3 regions of the Pectobacterium sp. HCp5_1 genome follow, and region 2 is predicted to be linked to each of the others. Evidence: predicted binding sites of a transcription regulator. Region 2 holds the regulator's gene; each other region holds the start of a gene.
What was found. The regulator PurR, encoded in region 2, represses purine synthesis genes. The targets are predictions, from matches to a motif close to CANGCAAACGTTTGCNTG.

Region 1 (2,208 bases), on a different contig from region 2:
GTTCTCTGCGCCGGTAAAATTGAACTATGCCTGGAGCGATGAGCAACTGACATTCCTGATGCGTCATGCGAGTAATGCGTTCTCGCGTTGGGATGCGGCACAGAGCCTGTTGGCCAACTATATCCGTCTGAACGTTTCACGCTATCAGCAGAAACAGCCGCTTTCCGTGCCGATGCATGTTGTTGATGCTTTCCGTGGCGTGCTGCTGGATGACAAACTGGATCCGATGCTGGCTTCTCAGATTCTGACATTGCCGAGCGAAAACGAGATTGCTGAGCTGTTTGACATCATCGATCCGACGGCGATCGCTGCCGTACGCGACAGCATGACGCGTACGATGGCGAAAGAGATGGCGGATGAGTGGCTGGCGGTATACCACGCGAATCAGGCTCCACAGTATCGCATCGAACACGCGGATATGGGTAAACGCGCGCTGCGCAACGTCTGCCTGCATTATCTGGCATTCAGCGATGAAGCGCAGGCGGATAAACTGGTGCAAACACAGTTCCGTCAGGCGGATAATATGACCGATTCGCTGGGGGCGCTGGCGGCGGCGGTTGAGGCTCAATTGCCGGTGCGTGATGAATTGCTGACGCAGTTTGATAACCGCTGGCATCAGGATGGGTTGGTCATGGACAAATGGTTCGCGCTACAAGCCACCAGCCCAGCAGATAATGTGCTAACCCGCGTGCGTGAATTGTTGCAACACCGTTCATTCAGCCTGAACAACCCTAACCGTTTACGTTCGTTGGTGGGGGCGTTTGCAGCCTCGAATCCGTCGGCTTTCCATGCGGAAGACGGCAGCGGTTATCGTTTCCTGACGGAGATTCTGAGCGATCTGAATACCCGTAATCCGCAGGTCGCGGCACGGGTGATCGAACCGTTGATCCGTCTGAAACGCTATGATGCTAAACGTCAGGCGCAAATGCGTCAGGCGCTGGAGCAACTGAAGACGTTGGAAAATCTGTCTGGCGATCTGTTCGAGAAGATCAGCAAGGCACTGCAAGACTAATCCCGCCACGCGATTAGCACAGCCACACGCGGTATCCTGCCGCGTGTGGCGATAATTCCCGCATCACGATTTCCCTTTCCCGCAAACGTTTTACTTTCCGCAAAGATGGAATTACCATCACCGACCGTGAGTTAAACCGTAATCCACGATTGCTGACTTTCAGCGTAGGCAAGATACCTTTGCGATAGGGATCTCAGGAGACAATATGTTCTATCCCGTTATCAAAAAAGCCCTGTTTCAGCTCGATCCAGAGCGTGCGCATGAGCTGACCTTCCAACAATTACGTCGTATTACTAACACGCCTTTTGAATTCCTCGTCCGTCAGTCTGTTCCAACGAAACCGGTTACCTGCATGGGGCTATCTTTTAAAAACCCACTCGGTCTGGCGGCGGGATTAGATAAAGACGGCGAATGTATTGATGCGTTAGGCGCAATGGGATTTGGTTTTATTGAAGTCGGGACGGTAACGCCACGTCCACAAGCCGGTAATGATAAGCCGAGATTATTCCGCGTAGTGGAAGCGGAAGGGTTGATCAACCGGATGGGTTTCAATAATAAAGGCGTGGATTATCTGGTCGAGAATGTAAAGAAAACACGTTTTGGCGGTGTATTAGGGATCAACATCGGCAAGAATAAAGATACGCCGGTTGAGCAAGGCAAAGACGATTATTTGATCTGTATGGATAAGGTTTATCCTCACGCAGGCTATATCGCGATCAACATTTCGTCACCCAATACGCCGGGATTACGCAGTCTGCAATATGGTGAAGCGCTGGACGATCTTTTGCTGGCGATAAAGAACAAGCAGACAGAATTAAAAGATAAACATCAGAAATATGTTCCCGTGGCGGTAAAGATCGCGCCGGATCTTTCTGAAGAAGAATTGATCCAAATTGCCGACAGTCTGGTTCGCCATAACATCGACGGCGTGATTGCCACCAATACGACACTCGACAGAAAACTGATTCAGGGATTAAACCACTGCGGGCAAACCGGAGGATTAAGTGGACGTCCTTTGCAGACAAGCAGCACGGAAATTATCCGCCGTTTGTCACAGGAATTAGCGGGACGTTTACCGATTATTGGCGTTGGCGGAATTGATTCTTTGGTTGCCGCACGCGAAAAAATGGCGGCTGGCGCATCGCTGGTACAGATATATTCAGGCTTTATTTTCCACGGTCCACGCCTGATTAAAG
Region 2 (2,208 bases):
TAACCCGCCCAGAGGCACCGTTCGGTTAGTTCAGCACCGCAATAAAACTAAACGCGATGATCACAGCCAACGAGCCAACAGTTGTCAGCAAAGACATCTTCAGATCTGTATCCATGAATTACTCCTTATTAACGAACGAATTTTATCTGAAAGCTTCATCTGAAAAGACACCACCGTTCACAGCCAAACCCGTTTAGGTAGTAAAAGCCACAAATAATAGGGTTATTACGATTCTTTCATAATTGTAGCGAAAAATCTCGGACGAATGCATCACTAATAGTATAAATTAGCCCTTTCACTTTCATGATAAATCGGACACAATCCGCTGTTTATGAAAGCGCTGCGTATCAGTCGAAAAACGTCAACCCAGATCCCTTCGGTATAACATTCGGCATTCTCCTTCTGAAATCCTGTTTTTTAGCTTAGAAGAAGAACATTAAACGTAGGCAAACGATTAACAATATACTTACGTCTGTAACAGGTAAGTTCAGGAGTCATTTTTAGATGGCAACGATTAAAGATGTGGCAAAACGTGCTGGCGTTTCCACCACAACCGTATCGCACGTGATCAATAAAACACGTTTCGTCGCCGAAGAGACTAAGGCAGCCGTCAGGGCGGCAATTAAAGAATTGCACTATTCGCCCAGCGCCGTCGCCCGCAGCCTCAAAGTTAATCACACTAAATCTATCGGTTTGCTGGCCACATCCAGCGAAGCCCCCTATTTCGCCGAAATCATTGAAGCCGTTGAAAACAGCTGCTATGCCAAAGGCTACACGCTGGTGCTGTGTAATTCGCATAACGACATCGGCAAACAGCGCGCCTATCTTTCCATGCTGGCGCAAAAACGCGTCGATGGCCTGCTGGTAATGTGCGCTGAATACCCACCAGAGCTGTTGTCGATGTTGGAAGATTATCGCAGCATTCCGATGGTCGTGATGGACTGGGGACAGATGCACAGCGATTTTACCGATACGATTATCGATAACGCCTTTGAAGGCGGTTATATGGCAGGTCGCTACCTGATTGAACGCGGCCATCGGGATATCGGTGCCATCCCCGGCACTCAAGAACGCAACACCGGCAGCGGGCGCTACCTCGGCTTTTTGAAAGCATTGAAGGAAGCCGACATCACCGTACGCGACGAATGGGTAGTTCGGGGCGATTTCGAACCGGAATCCGGCTACAAAGCCATGCATCAGATCCTCGCACAGAAACAGCGTCCAACGGCCGTATTCTGCGGCGGCGATATTATGGCGATGGGGGCTATCTGTGCGGCTGACGAACTGGGTCTGCGTGTGCCGCAGGATATTTCGGTGATCGGTTATGACAACGTGCGCCACGCGCGTTTCTTTACGCCTGCGCTGACCACCATCCACCAGCCAAAGGAGCGTCTGGGTCAGTCCGCTTTCGCGATGCTGCTGGATCGCATTACCAGTAAGCGGGAAGATGCACACGTCATTGAAGTGCACCCGACGTTGATTGAACGCCGCTCGGTTGCAGACGGCCCTTACCTCGACTATCGCCGCTAGCCGCAGCCATTCTGTACAGACGATTTTCTTATTCCTACTGCTTCTCCTCTCTGCTTCAGCCAATTCTCTTGTATGCTGGTTGAAGCAGTTTTAAATTTAATACCGTGTTTCATTTTCTCTGGTGACAGCCGATACCTCGGCTGCGATAAGTGTTGTCCTGATGTGTTTTACGATACTTTTACATAAAGTTAAGGAGACATGATGGGTTTACCTTATACAGAAGAATGGGATCCTAATACCGCGCCCTGGTTCCACATCGTGCAAGACATGCTGGCCAGCGCGGATATCACCATCAACGGCACTCGCCCTTTTGACATCCGCGTGACCAACCCCAATTTCTTTAAACGCATCCTACGTGAGGGATCGCTGGGGCTGGGAGAAAGCTACATGGATGAATGGTGGGAGTGTGAACGGCTGGATATGTTTTCCCATCGCGTCCTGCGTGCGGGGTTGGATGCCAGGCTGCCCCGCCGTCTGCACGACCTGACGCGCGTCGCCCTCTCCCGCGTCACAAATTTACAATCCCGCCAACGTGCTCAGGTTGTCGGTAAAGCGCATTACGATTTAGGTAACGACCTCTTTACCCTGATGCTGGATCCCTATATGCAATACTCCTGCGCCTATTGGAAACAGGCACAGACGCTGGAACAGGCGCAGGAAGATAAACTCGCCATGATC
Region 3 (2,208 bases), on a different contig from region 2:
CTTGCGGCTTTTCATCGCTCTGATGCGCCATTTTGCTGTGTGTGGTTAGACAGTTTTGCTGATTTTCTGCGACTTCAAACAGTATTTTCTAATCTGGCGGTAAATCCGCTGGCGATAGTGCGCAGCGCCCGTTAACCTGATGTTATTTTTATGTCGTCAGGATCAAAAAGAGAGAGACATTATGAAGGATTCATCCATCCGTATTGCGGTTGTAGGTGCGGGCGGCCGTATGGGACGCCAGCTGATTCAGGCTATCGAGCAAATGGACGGCGTGGTATTGGGCGCGGCGCTGGAGCGTTCTGGTTCGTCTCTGATAGGAAGCGATGCCGGCGAACTCGCTGGGCTGGGTAAAAGCGGTATTACCGTGAATGAAAATCTGGATGCCGTGCAGAATGATTTCGATATTTTGATCGACTTCACCCGTCCGGAAGGCACCTTAGCGCATCTGGCATTTTGCCGTCAGCACCGTAAAGGCATGATTATTGGGACAACTGGCTTTGATGACGCAGGGAAAGCGGCGATTAAGCAGGCTGCACAGGATATTGGGATTGTGTTTGCAGCGAACTTCAGCGTCGGCGTCAATGTCATGCTGAAGCTGCTGGAAAAAGCCGCCAAGGTCATGGGCGACTATACTGATATCGAAATCATTGAAGCACACCATCGTCACAAAGTGGATGCGCCATCGGGTACCGCGCTGGCGATGGGCGAAGCGATTGCCGATGCGTTGGGACGCGATCTGAAGTCCTGTGCCGTGTACGCCCGTGAAGGCTATACGGGTGAACGCGATCCGAAAAGCATTGGTTTTGCGACTGTGCGTGCGGGTGACATTGTCGGTGAACATACGGCGATGTTTGCTGACATTGGCGAGCGCGTTGAGATTACCCACAAGGCATCCAGCCGTATGACATTTGCTAATGGTGCAGTAAGAGCCGCTATCTGGATTAGCTCGAAAGAAAGTGGCCTTTTTGATATGAGAGATGTGCTTTCTCTGGATGATTTATAGTATTTAATTTTTATATAAATATCATATCTAACTGATAATGGTGGTTATTTTTATAATCACCTTTGCTTTTACCTGTTTAAGGTAAATTTTATCTTATTGTTTCTTTTTATCTGTTTTTTATTCTATTTTTTAGCAGTAATTCTTCCTTGTGACTACCGAAGTCCCCTTTACTGGCGATTTGTTATCCTTATTTTAACGATGTTGTCTCGCAACCGTTTACTTATCTAAGTTGATAGCGTTTTTTACGTCAGTGGGTCACTATTTATTTCGTAAAGCATAAAAATAAGAGAAAAAAAGCGGTTTGGGTAGACAATCAGGAAGACCATCATTAAAATGCGCCCAATTTGCCAAAAATTGGCCTTACAGGTAGTTTTTGCATTGATTTAGTGACTCAAATCTGAATTAATATGCAAATAACGTGATTGTTTATTCCTTGGAGGGTGTTTTGATTAAGTCAGCGCTATTGGTTCTGGAAGACGGAACCCAATTCCACGGTCGGGTCATTGGGGCAGAAGGGTCGGCAGTGGGGGAAGTGGTCTTCAATACGTCGATGACCGGTTATCAAGAAATCCTTACTGATCCTTCCTATTCCCGCCAGATTGTCACTCTCACTTATCCCCATATCGGTAATGTCGGCGCCAATGCCAACGATGAAGAATCCCCCTCTGTACAGGCTCAAGGTCTGGTTATTCGCGATTTACCTCTGATTGCCAGCAACTACCGTAGTGAAGAAAGCCTGTCTGAATACCTCAAACGCAACAACATCGTCGCCATTGCTGATATCGATACCCGTAAACTGACCCGTCTGCTGCGTGAGAAAGGCGCACAGAATGGCTGCATCATCGCGGGCGATGCGCCGGATGCTGCCGTCGCGCTGGAGAAAGCGAAAGCCTTCCCGGGGCTGAAGGGCATGGATCTGGCAAAAGAAGTGACGACGGCAGAAAGCTACAGCTGGCTACAGGGAAGCTGGACGCTGGAAGGCGAATTGCCTGCGGCGAAAAACGAAAGCGAACTGCCTTACCACGTTGTGGCTTATGACTACGGTGTGAAACGCAACATTCTGCGTATGCTGGTGGATCGCGGCTGCCGCCTGACGGTTGTTCCGGCGCAGACACCTGCCGAAGAGGTGCTGAAGCTGAATCCAGACGGTATTTTCCTCTCTAACGGCCCGGGCGACCCGGAACCGTGCGACTACGCGATTCGCG

Region 1: the regulator PurR is predicted to act here: its motif matches at 1,091-1,108, upstream of pyrD (quinone-dependent dihydroorotate dehydrogenase).
Region 3: the regulator PurR is predicted to act here: its motif matches at 1,209-1,226, upstream of carA (glutamine-hydrolyzing carbamoyl-phosphate synthase small subunit).

Annotation. Positions count from the first base shown of each region.
Region 1 is NZ_JAUMIO010000001.1:149,279-151,486, reverse strand. It holds gene pepN (aminopeptidase N) at 1-1,012, shown strand, start outside; gene pyrD (quinone-dependent dihydroorotate dehydrogenase) at 1,218-2,208, shown strand, end outside.
Region 2 is NZ_JAUMIO010000004.1:210,127-212,334, reverse strand. It holds gene Q3A88_RS05115 (YnhF family membrane protein) at 26-115, opposite strand; gene purR (HTH-type transcriptional repressor PurR) at 505-1,530, shown strand; gene cfa (cyclopropane fatty acyl phospholipid synthase) at 1,732-2,208, shown strand, end outside.
Region 3 is NZ_JAUMIO010000003.1:82,345-84,552, forward strand. It holds gene dapB (4-hydroxy-tetrahydrodipicolinate reductase) at 182-1,003, shown strand; gene carA (glutamine-hydrolyzing carbamoyl-phosphate synthase small subunit) at 1,449-2,208, shown strand, end outside.